3 regions of the Kitasatospora sp. NPDC024654 genome follow, and region 1 is predicted to be linked to each of the others. Evidence: riboswitches for the same ligand, from Rfam matches in the RefSeq annotation. Region 1 holds a riboswitch; each other region holds the start of a gene.

Region 1 (5,647 bases):
CCCGAGCAGCCCCCGGATCGCGGCGCGGTTGACCGCGTTCAGAGCGCGCAGCACCGCCGGCGTCAGGAACACCAGCAGCAGCCCGGCCGTCGACAGCCCGGCGATCTGCCACGGTGCGGAGAGGTAGTAGACGTGCCGGACGCCCTGGCTGTCGGTGCTGTCGAAGAGCTGCAGGCCGGGCCGGCCGACGAAGCGCGGGAAGACCCAGGCGTAGAGCGGGTAGAGCGCGCTGACCCAGCCGACCGCCCACAGGGTGACGCTCAGCACGAAGCCGAACACCTGCCAGGGGAACATCACCACCTGGTACAGCACCGCGCGCCAGCCCGCCGGGTCGGCCAGCCCCGCCGTGACGGCCCCCCAGGCGCCGGGACGGCGGCGGCGCACCGGAGCCGGTCTCGGCACGTCGTACCCGAGCAGCCGGCGGGCCCGGCCGCGCTCCATCGCGCCGAAGCCGCGGGCCCCCGCCAGCAGGAGCGCCAGCACCGGCAGGCCGAGCGCGGTGACCAGCGTGCCGACGCCGAACGCGAACATGGTGACCACCCAGCCGAAGCCCGCGGTCGCGGTGACCAGCGAGCCCAGGACGAACCCGAACTCGCGGTAGGTCTGCCCGGCGAAGGGTGCGCGCCAGAAGTACGGCTGCTCGGCGCGCTGGTAGCGGTCGGTGCCGTGGTGTCCGAGGTCCTGGCCGTCCTGGGTGCCGTGGGGGTCCTGGAGGTCCTGGAAGCCCTTGGTGCCCTGGAAGTCCTGGAGGTCCTGGAGGTCCTGGAGGTCCTGGAGGTTCGTCATACCTTCAGCCTGCCCGCCGGGAGCGCTCGGCGGGATCCGGCCTCCCGGCGAACCGGAGGTGGGGTTAACCCCCCGGCCGGTCCCGCCACTCGTCCTCCAGCAGCGAGTACTGGAGCGCGTCGTACCAGCGGCCGCGCAGGAACAGGTCGTGCCGGATCCGGCCCTCCGGCTGGAAACCGACCTTGCGCAGCACCCGGGCCGAGGCGAGGTTCTCCGGGTCCAGCCGGGCGGCCAGCCGGTGCAGGCCGAGGGTGCCGAAGCCGAAGCCGCAGAGCAGCCGGGCGATCTCGGTGGCGTAGCCGAAGCCCCAGGTGTCCCGGCGCAGCGCGTAGCCGATGAACGCCGCCCGCTGGCTCTCCGCTCCCTCGATGCCGAGCACCGCGTTGCCGATCGGCACCGCGTCCTCGCCCTCGGCGGTGACGGTGACGGCGAGCCGGTAGACCGTGCGCGGGTCGCGCTCCGCCTCCTCCAGGTACAGCGCGACCTGGTCGGCGCAGTCCTCCCGGTCCCGTGGCTCGAACGGGAGGTAGCGGGCCGTCTCGGGGTCGCCGAAGATCGCGTGCAGCGCGTCGATGTCGCGCGGCACGTGGTGGAATTCGCGGATGGTGAGCCGTGGTCCGGTGAGCTGTACGGGGTCCATGGTGCGTACGCTAGCGCCGGCGCACTCGGGAGGCGGTTACCGTACGGGGATGAACGTCGAAGACCTGCAGCTCACACCCCGTCCGCACAGCGCCGCGCTGCTCAGCTGGGCCGCCGACGCGGGACGGGAGCCGGTGTCCGAGCGCGCGGTCGGCACGGTGTTGACGCTGCTGGAACTGGCCGGCGCCCGGATGCACGACGGGTTCCCCGAGCTGAGCTCCGGCCTGGTGCAGGAGCTGCTGTACGAACGGATCCACCTCTACGTGCAGCCCGCGGACGACGAGTCGCCGCTCGCGTACGGCGCCGCGGTGCGGCTGCTGGTGGACCATCAGCGGGCCGCCCGGCGGCTGAACGCCAAGCGGCAGCAACGGCTGCACGAGGAGGCCGAGTGGCAGGGTGAGCTGCTCGCCGGGCTGCTGCGGCGACCGCACCTGGTGACCTGGCCACGGCTCTACGCGCTGCTGCTGCGCGCGGACGGGGTGGACACCACCGACCTCGCCGCGGTCCGGAGCTGGCTGGACGCCTTCCGCGAGCTGCCGGAGGAGCAGCGGATCGAGGTCTTCGCCGCGCTGGACGGGCTGGACCAGCCGGAGGGCGTGGACGGTTGGGAGCCGGGGGTGCTGCTCGGGATCGGGATGGCCACCGACGGGGCCCGGCTGCTGCTGGAACGGCAGTTGATGGAGCGCAGCTACCGGAACCTGGCCGGACTGACGGCGCTGGGCCACCCGATGCCGGAGGAGCTGGCCGGCGACTACCCGGCCTTCGAGGCGGCGGTCCAGGCGGAGGCGTTGCGGCTGTGCGGCGAGTGGACGGTCCCCGGGCTGCCCGAGCTGCTGCTGACGGAGTACCAGGACCTCGCCCCCGAACCGGGCGCGGCCGAGGTCGACGGCTACCTGCTGCAACGCGGCCTGGTCGACCTCCCGCTGCCGGAGGGCGACTGGACCTTTCCGGGCGACGAGTGAGGGGCCGGGTGCGGGGTGAGCGCTGACAGTCGTGGTCAGTCGTCAGCCCAAACCCGGGCTGACGGCCTCCGTCAACTGTCACCCGTCACTCGCCACCAACCGGCTACGGGTTCAGCCCGTGCCCGCGCAGCCAGCCCAACGCGTCGACCGGGGCACCGCCGCCGGGGCGGACCTCCAGCCGCAGCCGCGGACCGCTGACGCCACCGACGGCGGCGTTGGCGGTCATGCTGACGTTGCCGGTGGCGCCGACCTTGCCGAGCACGGTGCCCGCGGCGACCGGGCCAGCCGGGACGGTGATCGCGGAGAGGTGGCAGTACCAGAGTTCGGTGCCGTCGGACAGCGTCTGCACCACCCGGTAGCCGTCGGAGCCGGACCAGCCGGCCGAACTGACGGTCCCACCGGCGACCGCGGCCACCGCGCTACCGGCGGGGGCGGCGAAGTCGACACCTGTCTGCAGGTGCGCCCAGTGCCCGCCCGGCTGGCCGTAGCCGGGTCCGAGCGCGTACGACGAGGCGATCGGCAGCGCGAACGGGCCGACGACCGGCGACGCCCCGGCCTGGTCGGTGACGCCCTCGCCGGACGCACCTCCGACGGCCATGGGTCCGACGACCGCGACCGCGGCAGTCCCGGCGACAGCCCGCCCCTGCTCCTCCGCGACCTGCGCCGTGGCGGCCCGTACCGCCGCCGCCCGCGCGGCCTCCTCGGCCTGAGCGGCCTCAGCGGCCTGCGCCGCCGCCTGCCGCGCGGCCTCCGCCTCCGCCTCGGCCCGGGCCTGCGCCTCAGCACGCGCCTGCGCCTCAGCACGCGCCTGCGCCTCGGCCTGGGCCCGCGCCTCGGCGCGCGCCTGCGCCTCCCGCTTGGCCGCGGCCTCCCGGGCGGCCTCGACCCGGGCCGCCTCCTCGGCCGCGGTGCGCCGGGTGTCGGCCTGCTGCTGGATCCGGGCGGCCAGCGCCAGTCCGGGGTCGGCGGCGTGGTCGGCCACCTGGTCGACGTCGACGGCGTGCGCGGGCTGTGCGGGCTGCTCGGGCGCGGCAAGTGTGGTCGGAGCGGGTGCGGCCGGCCCGGGAGTGGCGGCAGCGGCGGCGCTGGCGGAGAACCCGGTGGCCCCAAGGGCGGCGGCCATCGCCGTCACGCCGAGCACCGGCGCGCCGCTACGGCTCTGCCGGGGCAACCGGTGCCGCGCGGCCTCCTCGCCCACGGTCGACTGCTCGGGCCCGAAGGGCGCCGGCTCCGTTCCGTCCTGCAGCCCTGTCCCGTCCGGAAAGTCGAGCAGCTGAGTACCTCCGGCCTGGGTGCGACTCTCCGGGGTGTGCGTCGACGCCACGGGGGCGCGCTCCTTTCCTTCCTTCGCGCCTACCGGGTTAGCTGACGGGTTCGGAGCAGGAAGGTCTCCTACGGTCCGGCCGGGGCCGGTCCGATTCACCCCAAGGAACGGTGGTTCCCCGGCTCTGCGACCCCGCCCTCGGGCTGGGTCGCGGATTGGGCGACGGCGCACGGTGCCGTTCGGGTACGGCGTTGCCGACCGCGCTGCGTTATCAAACGTTAATCCCAGAAGCCCGTGATTCCAAGCCGCTCCCCTGAGGCCCGCGCGGCCTCCTGAGGCCCCGAGCGCGCGTAGATACGAGCCTCGCGATCGGGCCACAGAGCGTTGACAGCTAAGGCTATTAGCCTTAGCTTTGTGGCTGTCAGCAGCCACCTCGACAGCCAGGAAGGCCGCCATGTCCACCGACTCCAGCACCGACGCCCTCACCCCGCGGACCCAGTACCTCGACGTCCCCGGCGGCACCGTGGCCTTCGACGACACCCGCGGCTCCGGCAGACCGGTGGTGCTCCTTCCCGGCATGCTCGACTCCCGCACCGTCTACCGTCACCTGCGCCCGCTGCTCACCGCGGCCGGCCACCGAGTGATCACCATGGACCTGCGCGGCTTCGGCGACTCCTCCATCGCCTGGGACGACTACTCCCCCGCCGCCCTCGCCACCGACCTGCTCGCGCTGCTCGACCACCTGGACCTCGACCGCGCGACCCTGGTCGGCAACTCCTACACCGGCGCCACCGTGGTCAGGGCGGCGGGCACCGCGCCGCACCGCGCCGCCGGGATCGTCCTGGTGGACGCCTTCATCGAGGTCCCGCCGCCGGGCGCCCTCCAGCGCGTCCTCACCAAGCTGCTCGGCTCGCTGGTCCTGAACCTCCCGAGCACCTGGGGCACGTACCTCAACCACGCCTACCCCACCCGCAAGCCCGCCGACTTCGCCGCCTACCGGGCCCGCATGGTCACCGCCCTGCGTACCCCCGGCCGGCGCCAGGCCACCCGCGGCTACGTCACCGGCGACTCCTCGCCGCTCGGCTGGACCCAGGACGTGCGATGCCCGGCCCTGGTGCTGATGGGCGCCAAGGACCCCGACTTCCCGAAGCCGGAGTTGGTCGCCGACCGGCAGGTCGCCGCGCTGACGGCCAGCGCGCAGCGGGCCCGTAGGGTGATGATCGACGGCGCCGGCCACTACCCGATGGCGGAGTTCCCGCAGGCCACCGCCGACGCCCTGCTCCCGTTCCTCAGCGAGGTGGCCTGATGCCCAGGGTCGGACTGACCCCCGACGCCGTGGTCGACCACGCCCTGGCGCTGATCGACGACGAGGGCCTGGAGGCGCTCACCCTGGCCGGTGTGGCGGCCCGCGCGGGCGTCGCCACACCGTCCCTCTACAAGCACGTGCCGGGCGGCCTGGGCGCACTGCGCCGACTGGTCGCCGTCCGGGTCACCTCCGACCTGGCCGACCTGCTCGCCCGGGAGACCGCCGGCCGGACCGAGGACGCCGCCATCGAGGCCCTGCTGCGCGGCTACCACCGCTACGCCACCGACCACCCGCACCGCTACGCCGCGCTGCCCCAGGCCACGCCGGCTCAGCCCGACGACGAGCTGCTCGAGGCCGCCGCCCGGCTGGTCGGCACGATCCTGGAGGTGCTGCGCGACTACGGGATCGAGCGGTCCGAGGCGATCCACGCCGCTCGGACGGTCCGCGCGGTCGCCCACGGCTTCGCCTCGCTCACCATCGGCGGCGGGTTCCAGCTCGCGGAGGACCTGGCGGTCACCCAGCGACGGCTGGTCGGCGTGCTCACCGGCGGCCTGCGTAACTGGCCCAGCGACGAGATCGGTTAGCAGGGGAACCAACCGGGCACCTCACGGTGTGTTCATCCGACGGGACTACCGTCCCCCACCGAGACCGCCACGCGCAGAGGACCAGGGCCCATGACGCAGCCGAGCA
Region 2 (5,647 bases), on a different contig from region 1:
ATGACCGTCCCCGTGCCCACCGCCGAGACCCGCTGGCGCTGCACGCTGTGCGGCAACCTGACCCGGTTCGACGTCACCCGCTCGTCCCGGGTGGTGGAGTACGTCCATCTGGACCTGGCCGGCGAGTCGACGGTGGAGGAGCGCGAGGTGCTCAGCGAGACCGTGGAGTCGGTCCGCTGCCGCTGGTGCAACGCGGTCGACCAGGTCGAGCTGGTGCCCCGGCCGGACGCCCCGGCCGCCGACTGAGCGTGGCCGTCCCGGGATGGGACGGGTGGGCGGTGTGGTGTCCGAGGTGGCACCGTTCACGCGACAATTGCACAGAGCGGTGGGTTTTGGGCATCGGCAGCCGGCCGTACGGCCCCCGCAGACCAGGATCGGAGCCGAGGACGCCATGGACGCAGCGAGGGAGGCCGCCGAGCCCCAGGGGCAGCCGCCCGCCACCCCGGAGCCCGGGGTGGACGCCGCCGAGCAGGCCTCCGGCGCCGCTGAGCAGCTCGATCGGCCGCTGCCGGAGGGGGTTCGTCGCCGGGTGGTCGGCCTGGCCGCCGACGCGCTCGGCGGGCTGACGCCGACCGAGCTGCCCAGCGCGCTCCGTCCGTATGCGAAGTTCACCCCCGCGCGGCGCGCCAAGTACGCCGGGACGGCGCTGGCGTCGGCGCTGGAGGCGGAGCCGGTGTTCCGGTCGCGGATAGCGGACCGGCTGCGGCTCGGGCAGCCGGATCTGGTGAAGGCGCTGGAGGCGGGCAGTGTCCCGAGTGCCGCCGAGCCGTTGGACGTCGCGGCCGCCGCCTACCTGCTGCGCCCGCGCGGCTGGACCCGGCTGGTCGCCGAGGCCGGCGAGCAGGCCGAGCGGGCCGGTGCCGAGGACGCCGCGGCGGAGGCCGCCCGTCAGGTGGAGAAGCTCCAGGAGGAGCTGGCCGCGGTGCGCGCGCAGGCCCGGGCCGACCTGGAGCGGCAGCGGGCCGAGTCGGAGGGTGTCCGCAAGGAGCTGGAGGCGCTCCGTCGCCGGCTGCGCAGCCTGGAGAGCGACACCCGCCGGGCGCAGGCGGAAAGCCGGCGGCTGCAGGGCGAGTTGACCGCGGCGGCGGCCGCGACCGCCGCCGAGCGCGGCGTGACGGAGGGGGAGAGTCGCCGACTGCGGCACCGGGTGGCCGAGCTGGAGAGCGCGTTGGAGAGCGGCCGCCGGTCGGCCCGGGAGGGCCGCAGCATCGAGGACATGCGGCTGCGGCTGCTGCTGGACACCCTGCTCCAGTCGGCCCAGGGCCTGCAGCGCGAGCTGGCGCTGCCGGTGACCCAGCTGCACCCGGCGGACCTGGTGGACGCGGTGGTCCCCGGCTCGGCCTCGCCGCACGACGTGGCGCGGCGTGGACTGGCCGACGACGACCCGGCGCTGCTCGACCAGCTGCTGGCGATTCCCCAGGTCCATCTGGTGGTGGACGGCTACAACGTGACCAAGACCGGCTACCCGACCCTGCCGCTGGAGCAGCAGCGGATGCGGCTGCTGGGCGGCCTGGCGATGCTGGCCCAGCGCACCCAGGCCGAGGTGACCTGCGTCTTCGACGGGCAGGACCTGGACGTCCCGGTGATCATGGCGCCGCCGCGCGGCGTGCGGGTGCGGTTCAGTCGGACCGGGCAGACCGCGGACGAGCTGATCCGCCAGCTGGTCCGGGCCGAGCCGCAGGGCCGCCCGGTGGTGGTGGTCTCGGCCGACCGCGAGGTGGCCGACGGCGTGCGCAAGGCCGGTGCCCGGCCGGTCGCCTCGGTGCTGCTGCTCAACCGGCTCGCGCGCAGCTGACGCCGGCTCGGGCGCCCGAGCCGCCGTTGCGGAGAAGCCGTGACGGCCGCTGAACCGGGGTGGTTCGCAGGGCCAAGGGAGTGGCGCGGCGATGTGACATTCACTAGGGTCTGGCGTCAAACCAATTTTTCCGGCCACTCACTCCATGGAGTGAGACCGCAGGAAGAAGGAGCCCCGCGTGGCGTCGCACCGCCGTCCCAAGCAGCCGAGTCGTGCCCGGGTCGCCGTGCTGACCGCCGCTGCGGCGGCCGCGGTCGCCCTCTCCGCGCAGAGCGCCTGGGCCGACCCGCAGCCGTCGATCGACGACGTCAAGGCGCAGATCGACAACCTGAACACCCAGCAGGAGCAGGCCTCCCAGCAGTTCGACGGTGCGCAGGAGAAGTCCGACCAGCTGCGCCAGCAGGCCTCCCAGCTGCAGGACGAGGTGGCCCGGACCCAGGACCAGGTGACCCAGCTGGAGCAGGGTCTGGCCGCGGTGGCCGGCGAGCAGTACATGAGCGACGGGATCGACCCGTCGGTACAGCTGATGCTCAACTCCAACCCGTCCGGCTACCTCTCCCAGGCCGCCAGCCTGGACCAGGCGACCACCACCGAGACCGACGCGCTCAAGTCGCTGCAGTCCGAGGAGCGGACGCTCAACCAGGAGAAGGCGGAGGCCTCGGCCACCCTGGCCGAGCTGGACGCCACCACCACCACGCTGAACAGCGCCAAGTCCCAGGTGCAGACCAAGCTGCAGCAGGCGCAGTCGCTGCTCAACTCGTTGAGCGCCAGCCAGCGGGTGGCCCTGCAGGCGGCCGAGCAGCAGGACGAGGGAGACGTGGCCTCCCGCGGCGCCGCCCGCGCCGACCTGGGCAACCTGCCGCCGGCCTCCGGTTACGCCGGGGCCGCGGTGGCCGCCGCGCTCAGCCGGCTCGGCGACTCGTACGTCTGGGGCGCCACCGGTCCGACCACCTTCGACTGTTCGGGCCTGATGCAGTGGGCCTACGCGCAGGCCGGCGTCTCGCTGCCGCGCACCTCGCAGGAGCAGGGCACGATCGGCACCGAGGTGCCCAGCCTCGCCGACGCCCAGCCGGGCGACCTGGTGATCTACGGCAGCGACATGCACCACGTGGGGATGTACATCGGCAACGGCAACGTGGTGCACGCGCCGCACACCGGCGACGTGGTCCGGGTCATGCAGGCCAGCGTGATCGGACCGATCGCCACCATCCGCCGGGTCTGACCGCGCGTTGACCCCGCCCGCGCGGGGTCGGCCTGACCGACCGTCACAGCCTTCACTGTGACCCACGCCACCCCCGCCGCTGCACTCCGGGTGACTCCGGTATCACCCATCGTCAATTTAATCAGTTTTTTCTGACAAGGATTTGAACGGATCACGGATCTGTTACTAGGGTCGGGGTCCTGACCACCGCGACGGTGATCACCCGACCGGGGTGACAGCGGGGGTACCGCCGAGTCTGGAAAGTGGCACGGGCAGTTGACTGCCCGACGGGGAACCCCTGCGGGGGCGCCGCGGACCGGAGCCGGGGAACCACGTTCCTCGGGGTGAATCGGCGCCAGGTCGGCCTGCTGGCCGGTGAGGCGTCGTAGGGCATCTCTTCCAGCCCGAACCCGTCAGCTCACCCGGTAGGCGGTCGAAGGAAGAAGGATTCGTGGGTTCCCATCGTCGTCCCAAGCCCGCCGGCCGTACCCGCACGTCGATCCTGACCGCCGCGGCCGCCACCGCCGTCGCGCTCTCCGCGCAGGGGAGCGCGCAGGCCGACCCGGCGCCGTCGCTCGATCAGGTCAAGGCGCAGGTTGACCAGCTGAACCAGCAGGCCGAGGCCGCCACCCAGCAGTACGACGGCGCGCAGGCCCAGGAGCAGGCGCTCCAGCAGCAGGTCAGCCAGCTGCAGGACCAGGTGGCCCGGCAGCAGGACCAGGTCACCCAGCTGCAGGGCGGGCTGGCCGAGGTCGCCGCGGACCAGTACGCGAACGGTGGGATATCCCCGACCGTCCAGCTGATGCTCACCAGCAACCCGGGCAACTTCCTGAACCAGGCCAGCTCGGTCAGCCAGCTGAACAGCACCCAGAGCGAGACGCTGAAGGAGCTGCAGCAGCAGCAACAGCAGCTCAACCAGAGCAAGTCCGAGGCGCAGGCCAAGCTCGCCCAGCTGGACGCCACCACGCAGACCCTGCAGGCCGCCAAGGACGCGGTGCAGGCGAAGCTGCAGCAGGCGCAGGCGCTGCTCAACACGCTGACCGCGCAGCAGCGCCAGCAGATGCAGGAGCAGGAGGCGCAGGCCGCCGCCGCCTCGCAGGCCGCCGCCCAGCAGGCCCAGGCCGCCGCCGCGCGTGCCGCGCACGCCGCGGGCAGCACCCTGACCGGGGCCGCGGCCGCCACCGGCGCGACCAATGCGCAGGCCGCCGCCGCCATCGCCGCCGCGGAGAGCCGGCTCGGTGACGAGTACGTCTACGGTGCCAACGGCCCGACCACGTTCGACTGCTCGGGCCTGATGCAGTGGGCGTACGCGCAGGCCGGCGTCTCGCTGCCGCGCACCTCGCAGGAGCAGTGGGCGTACGGCACCAACGAGGGCACCAACCTCGCCAACGCGCAGCCCGGCGACCTGATCATCTTCTACGGCGGCGACCACGTCGGCATGTACGTGGGTGGCGGCCAGGTCATCCACGCCCCGCACACCGGTGCGGTGGTCCGCTACGAGGCCGCCTCGGACATGCCGATCACGGCCATCGTGCGGGTCTGATTCTCCGTCGTCACGGCCCGGTCTCCCCGCGGGAGGCCGGGCCGTCGGCGTGCTCTGGCTCAGGCAGATGTCCGATTAGTGGTCAAATATTCGCATTGGCAAGGGTTTGGACACCCCCGCTGGGACTCGCTAACGTCTGCGCTCGGATCTCAGCTTCCACGGCGATTGGAGCCGTCACCCCATGGTGATGCCGCACCGCCCGGTCACTCCGGGCCGTTCCTCCCAACCGGGCGCCGCGCGACGGCTCGCCCGGGCGCTGATGGTCACCGCCGCGGCGACCACGGCGCTGGCGATGACCGCCGCCGTCGGTCAGGCCGCCCCGGTCGCGCCGAAGCCGGACAAGAAGGACGTCAAGGCCCAGGTCGACCAGCTCTACACGGAGGCCGAGCAGGAGAACGAGAAGGCCAACGCGGCCGAGGAGGCCCAGCGACGGTTGCAGGCCGACGCCGGCGCGCTGCAGCAGCAGGTGGCCGACGCGCAGGACACGCTCAACCGGATGCGCGGCGACCTGGCCACCCTGGCCGGGGCCGAGTACCGGTCCGGCGGGATGGACCCGACCGTTCAGCTGATCCTCTCCTCCGACCCCGAGGCCTACCTCAACCGGGCCCGCAGCCTGGACCAGGCCGCCCAGCAGCGCGCCGCCAAGCTGCGCGACGTGCGGGACCAGCAGCGCCGGCTCGACCAGAAGCGGGCCGAGGCGACCGGCAAGCTCGCCGAACTCGACCGGGTGCGGCAGACCCTGGTGCAGAGCAAGCAGCGGACCCAGCAGCGGCTGAAGAAGGCACAGGCCCTGCTGGACAGCCTGGACGCGACCGAGCGCGCCCAGCTCGTCGAGGACGACGCGAACGAGGCGCGGGCGCGGGCCGGCCGCGGGGCGGACCGGGTCGACCTGACCAGCCTGCCGCCCGCCTCCGACCGGGCCGCGGTCGCGGTGGCCGCCGCGCTCAGCAAGGTCGGCTCGCCGTACGTCTACGGATCCACCGGGCCGGGTGCCTTCGACTGCTCGGGTCTGATGTACTGGAGCTGGCGGCAGGCCGGAGTGACCCTGCCGCGTACCTCGCAGGCCCAGGCCTTCGGCGGGCGGCGGATCAGCCTCTCCGAGGCGCGA
Region 3 (5,647 bases), on a different contig from region 1:
CGGCCCGGGGGTCGGCGATCAGCAGGCCGGTGGCGCCGGCGGCGACGAACCGACGGGCGAGTCCCGCACCGTCGCCGCCGTCGAGTACCGCGATGACCACCACTGCCCCGGCTACTCGCATGGCTGCTCCTCCTTGGGGGGACGCCACCGCACTGGCGTCCGCCTATGGCTATCCGAGGATCGTAGGCACGGCGCGACCCTCCGCAACAGGGATTACCCGTCAGGTGACCAGGCTCACTCCTGATCGGACCGGATAACGTCGGGTCATGCTGGAGCCGTCAGAGACCCCCATGCCACCCCTGTTCACCTGGGAGTTCGCCGCCGACCCCTATCCGGCGTACGCCTGGCTGCGAACGCACGCCCCCGTGCACCGGACCACCCTGCCCAGCGGGGTGGATGCCTGGCTGGTGACCCGGTACGCGGACGCCCGGCAGGCGCTGGCGGACGGCCGACTCTCCAAGAACCCGGCGCACCACAGCGAGCAGGCCCACCGCACCGGGCGGGTCGGCATCCCCGGCGAGCGCAGCGCCGACCTGATGACCCATCTGCTGAACATCGACCCGCCGGACCACACCCGGCTGCGTCGGCTGGTCTCCAAGGCCTTCACCCCGCGTCGGGTGGCCGCCTTCGAACCCCGGGTGCAGCAGCTGACCGACCGGCTGATCGACTCCTTCGCCGCCCGCGGCTCGGCCGACCTGATCCACGAGTTCGCCTTCCCGCTCCCCATCTACGCGATCTGCGACCTGCTCGGCGTGCCGGCCGAGGACCAGGACGACTTCCGGGACTGGGCCGGGATGATGATCCGCCACGGCGGCGGCCCGCGCGGCGGGGTGGCCCGTGCCGTGAAGCGGATGCGGACGTACCTGGCCGAGCTGATCCACCGCAAGCGGGCCGACCTGGGCGACGACCTGATCTCCGGTCTGATCCGGGCCAGCGACCACGGCGAGCACCTCACCGAGAACGAGGCCGCCGCGATGGCCTTCATCCTGCTCTTCGCCGGCTTCGAGACCACCGTCAACCTGATCGGCAACGGCACCTACGCGCTGCTCCGCAACCCGGAGCAGCGGGCGCTGCTGCAGGGCGCGCTCGCCCGCGGTGAGCGGGGGCTGCTGACCACCGGCGTCGAGGAGCTGTTGCGCTACGACGGCCCGGTGGAGCTGGCCACCTGGCGGTTCGCCACCGAACCGCTGACCATCGGCGGGGTGCGGATCGCGACCGGTGACCCGGTGTTGGTGGTGCTCGCGGCGGCCGACCGGGACCCGGCGCGGTTCGCCGCCGAGAACACCCTGGACCTGGCCCGGACGGACAACCCGCACCTGGGTTTCGGTCACGGGATCCACTACTGCATCGGCGCCCCGCTGGCCCGGCTGGAGGGGCAGATCGCGCTGGCCACGCTGCTGACCCGATTGCCGGACATTCAGCTCTCGGCGGATCCGGCCGAGTTGCGTTGGCGCGGCGGACTGATCATGCGTGGCCTGCGGGAACTCCCGGTGGCGTTCACGGCCGAGGGCTGACGGCGTGTCGGATTCGCCCTGGTGCGACCGAATATGAATGCCCATCAATGCGGACATATGCCCGTCGTTGGTAGGCGATCCATGACGGTCCGTAATTTTCATGTGATGTACGCGATATGAGCTTGTGATTGGTCTGCCCATCTGTCTACTCTCCGTGGAGTTCGCAGCTGCGGACCCCGTGCGCGGAACGCCGAATCCTGCCCGCCGCGCCATCGGGACACCGACCACACCCTGGGCAGGGGCGGGGGACCCAGGTATTTCCGCCGTTCCCCACGGCTAGGGGTGAAGCCGCCCGCCGGAGCGATCCGGACGGACGGCCGGGCCACCTCCCGGTCCGAACCCGACAGCTCACCTCGCAGGCGTGCGGAGAGGGAAACCTTCATGCTGCTCACCGGAACAGGCCGTCATCGTCGTCGCACCAATACCGAGAAGGCCATCGCCGCAGCCGGCGTGGCCGGGGTCGGACTGGCGATGCCGCTGCTCACCGCGACCGGCGCGCACGCCGCCACCGCATCGGTCTGGGACAAGGTCGCGGACTGCGAGAGCACCGGCAACTGGAGCATCAACACCGGCAACGGGTTCTACGGCGGCCTGCAGTTCACCTCCTCCACCTGGGCCGCGTACGGCGGCACCCAGTACGCCCCGCAGGCCAACCAGGCCACCCGGTCCCAGCAGATCTCCGTCGCCGAGAAGGTGCTGGCCGACCAGGGACCGGGCGCCTGGCCGGTCTGCTCGGTCAAGGCCGGCCTGACCGCCGGTGGCGCCCCCGCCGCGGTCGACACCTCGTCGTCGGGCTCGTCCGCGCCGGCCGCCCGCACCAAGGCCGCGCCGCAGGCCCAGTCGCACGGTCAGGCGCCGCAGGCCCAGCCGCAGCAGAGCGGCCCGGTCTTCCAGGGCAAGGCCGGCTGGGACCCGGCCGCCAAGGTCTTCTGGTACCAGAAGGACGGTGGCTGGCACTGGACCAGCCACCAGAGCGTCTACGACCAGTACGCCGGCGTGTCCGCGCAGGCCCCGGCCGCCCCGGCGGCGCCGGCCGCCGCCCCCGCCGCCGCGCAGGGCACCGGCTCGGGCCACGACTACACCGTGCGTCCCGGCGACACGCTCTCCATGATCGCCCAGGCCCAGCACCTCCAGGGCGGCTGGCAGGCGCTCTACGACGGCAACCACGGCACGATCGGCGGCGACCCGGACCTGATCATGCCCGGTCAGGTGCTGCACCTCGGCTGAGCCGGGCGGCGCGTGCGGGGCGATCAGGTTGCCCCGCACGCGCATTCGGGTGAACTACCGACCGGTAGTCCGGCCACACGCCGAGACGGGGAGCCAGGTCCGGGCGGCCGGACCGGTGGGTGCGGTTAGGCTCTGGTCGTACGACCCGTTCCACGTCCCCCGGACCGCTTCCGCATAGGAGATGCCTCGTGCCGTCCATTGATGTCGTCGTAGCCCGCGAGATCCTCGACTCCCGCGGCAACCCCACGGTCGAGGTCGAGGTCGGCCTCGACGACGGCAGCACCGGCCGTGCCGCTGTTCCGTCCGGCGCCTCCACCGGTGCCTTCGAGGCCCTGGAGCTGCGCGACGGCGACAAGAACCGCTACTTCGGCAAGGGTGTCGAGAAGGCCGTCCTCGCCGTGATCGAGCAGATCGGCCCGGAGCTGGTCGGCTACGACGCGACCGAGCAGCGGCTGATCGACCAGGCGATGCTGGACCTGGACGCCACCCCCGACAAGTCCTCGCTCGGCGCCAACGCCATCCTGGGCGTCTCGCTCGCCGTGGCGCACGCCGCCTCCGAGGCCAGCGACCTGCCGCTGTTCCGCTACCTGGGCGGCCCGAACGCGCACGTCCTGCCGGTCCCGATGATGAACATCCTCAACGGCGGCTCGCACGCGGACTCCAACGTCGACATCCAGGAGTTCATGATCGCCCCGATCGGCGCGGAGTCCTTCTCCGAGGCCGTCCGCTGGGGCGTCGAGGTCTACCACACGCTCAAGGGCGTGCTGAAGGAGCGCGGTCTCTCCACCGGCCTCGGCGACGAGGGCGGCTTCGCGCCGAACCTGGACAGCAACCGCGAGGCGCTCGACCTGATCGTCGAGGCCATCAAGAAGGCCGGCTACACCCCGGGCAAGGACGTCGCGCTCGCCCTGGACGTCGCCTCCTCCGAGTTCTACAAGGACGGCGCCTACCAGTTCGAGGGCAAGGCGCTCTCCTCCGCCGAGCTCGGCGCCTACTACGCCGACCTGGTCGCCAACTACCCGCTGGTCTCCATCGAGGACCCGCTGGACGAGTCGGACTGGGAGGGCTGGAAGGCCCTCACCGACGAGCTGGGCGCCAAGGTGCAGCTGGTCGGTGACGACCTGTTCGTGACCAACCCGGCCCGCCTGGCCAAGGGCATCGCGACCGGCACCGCCAACGCGCTGCTGGTGAAGGTGAACCAGATCGGCTCGCTGACCGAGACCCTGGACGCCGTCGAGCTGGCCCAGCGCAACGGCTACCGCTGCATGATGTCGCACCGCTCCGGCGAGACCGAGGACGTCACCATCGCCGACCTCGCGGTCGCCACCAACTGCGGCCAGATCAAGACCGGTGCCCCGGCCCGTTCGGAGCGCGTCGCCAAGTACAACCAGCTGCTGCGCATCGAGGAGATCCTCGACGACGCCGCCGAGTACGCCGGCCGTGCCGCCTTCCCGCGGTTCCGCTCCGCGGACCAGTAAGCACAGCGAGTTCGAGGGCTGACACGCCCGTAGTTCGCCGTCCGGTGCCCCGCCGTTCACCCCGTAGGGTGGACGCCGGGGCACCGGTGCGAACGGAGGGGTAGCGATGGCAGGCTGGAAGATCCCGGGACTGGCGGCGCGGCCGCGCTTCACCAGCCGGGCCACCGTGCTCGTCCTGGTGCTCTGCGCGCTGGTGGCGATCCTCGCCTACCCCACCCGCCAGTTCCTCTCCCAGCGCTCCGAGATCAATGCCCAGCGGGTCACGGCCGAGCAGGCCCGGCAGCAGGTCGAGCAGCTGACCAAGGAGCGGGCCCGCTGGCAGGACCCGGAGTACGTGAAGGCCCAGGCCCGCGAGCGGCTGCACTACGCGCTCCCCGGGGAGACCGCGTTCGTCTCGGTCGACCCGAAGCCCTCGGCGGCCGCCCAGCCGTCCTCGGCGGCCGTCTCGGCGCAGGCCGCCAAGGCGCCCAAGCCCTGGTACACCACCCTCTGGGACTCCGTCGACGCGGCCGACACCGCAACCCCCGCCCCCGCCCACGCCCCGTGAGAAGACGCACCGCCATGACCACTGAGAACACCCCGCCGGTCGACGACCGTGACCTCGCCGCCGTCGCGGCCCAGCTCGGCCGCGTCCCGCGCGGCACCCGCGCCGTCGCGCACCGCTGCCCGTGCGGCAACCCGGACGTCGTCGAGACCGCCCCCCGGCTGGCCGACGGCACCCCGTTCCCCACGCTGTACTACCTGACCTGCCCCAAGGCCGCCTCGCTGATCGGCACCCTGGAGGCGGACGGTGTGATGAAGGAGCAGACCGCCCGGCTCGCCGAGGACCCGGAGCTGGCCGCCGCGTACCAGAAGGCGCACGAGGACTACATCGCCCGCCGGGACGCCATCGAGGTGCTGGAGGGCTTCCCCTCGGCCGGCGGGATGCCGGACCGGGTGAAGTGCCTGCACGTCCTGGTGGGCCACGCGCTGGCCGCCGGGCCCGGGGTCAACCCGCTCGGTGACGAGGCGTTGGCGATGCTGCCGGAGTGGTGGCGCAAGGGCGGCTGCGTCACCGAGGAGGACATCGAGGCCGGGGTCGCGGCGCTGCACGCCCAGCGGGAGAAGACCGAGGACCACGCGGCCGTGATCGCCGCCAAGGAGCGGAAGGCCGCCGAGCGGGCCGCCAAGCGGGCGGCCCGGGAGCAGGAGCAGGACAAGTGACGACCACTCGGGTGGCCGCGGTCGACTGCGGCACCAACTCGATCCGGCTGCTGATCGCCGAACTCGACCCGGAGACCGGCGTGATCACCGACCTGGACCGGCGGATGATCATCGTGCGGCTCGGCCAGGACGTGGACCGCACCGGCCGACTCGCCCCGGAGGCGCTGGAGCGCACCTTCGCGGCCTGCCGGGAGTACGCGGCGGTCATCGGCGAGCACGGCATCG

The links. A riboswitch is a leader RNA that binds a small molecule or an ion and turns the genes downstream of it on or off. The one in region 1 is predicted to bind cyclic di-AMP.
Region 2: it holds a riboswitch for cyclic di-AMP, as region 1 does, so the genes downstream of both, ACZ38L_RS07530 (C40 family peptidase) here and ACZ38L_RS29150 (M23 family metallopeptidase) in region 1, are expected to answer to the same signal.
Region 3: it holds a riboswitch for cyclic di-AMP, as region 1 does, so the genes downstream of both, ACZ38L_RS12765 (transglycosylase family protein) here and ACZ38L_RS29150 (M23 family metallopeptidase) in region 1, are expected to answer to the same signal.

Annotation. Positions count from the first base shown of each region.
Region 1 is NZ_JBVHLF010000066.1:98-5,744, forward strand. Features, by position in the region: gene ACZ38L_RS29135 (sensor domain-containing protein) at 1-786, opposite strand, end outside; gene ACZ38L_RS29140 (GNAT family N-acetyltransferase) at 851-1,426, opposite strand; gene ACZ38L_RS29145 (hypothetical protein) at 1,476-2,387, shown strand; gene ACZ38L_RS29150 (M23 family metallopeptidase) at 2,491-3,711, opposite strand; cyclic di-AMP (ydaO/yuaA leader) riboswitch at 3,724-3,883, opposite strand; gene ACZ38L_RS29155 (alpha/beta fold hydrolase) at 4,106-4,957, shown strand; gene ACZ38L_RS29160 (TetR/AcrR family transcriptional regulator) at 4,957-5,541, shown strand; gene ACZ38L_RS29165 (hypothetical protein) at 5,632-5,647, shown strand, end outside.
Region 2 is NZ_JBVHLF010000008.1:106,568-112,214, reverse strand. Features, by position in the region: gene ACZ38L_RS07545 (hypothetical protein) at 1-246, shown strand; gene ACZ38L_RS07540 (NYN domain-containing protein) at 392-1,795, shown strand; gene ACZ38L_RS07535 (C40 family peptidase) at 1,974-3,017, shown strand; cyclic di-AMP (ydaO/yuaA leader) riboswitch at 3,294-3,444, shown strand; gene ACZ38L_RS07530 (C40 family peptidase) at 3,448-4,539, shown strand; gene ACZ38L_RS07525 (C40 family peptidase) at 4,721-5,647, shown strand, end outside.
Region 3 is NZ_JBVHLF010000016.1:50,602-56,248, forward strand. Features, by position in the region: gene ACZ38L_RS12755 (SDR family NAD(P)-dependent oxidoreductase) at 1-121, opposite strand, end outside; gene ACZ38L_RS12760 (cytochrome P450 family protein) at 267-1,514, shown strand; cyclic di-AMP (ydaO/yuaA leader) riboswitch at 1,727-1,890, shown strand; gene ACZ38L_RS12765 (transglycosylase family protein) at 1,896-2,741, shown strand; gene eno (phosphopyruvate hydratase) at 2,930-4,219, shown strand; gene ACZ38L_RS12775 (FtsB family cell division protein) at 4,326-4,766, shown strand; gene ACZ38L_RS12780 (DUF501 domain-containing protein) at 4,781-5,422, shown strand; gene ACZ38L_RS12785 (Ppx/GppA phosphatase family protein) at 5,419-5,647, shown strand, end outside.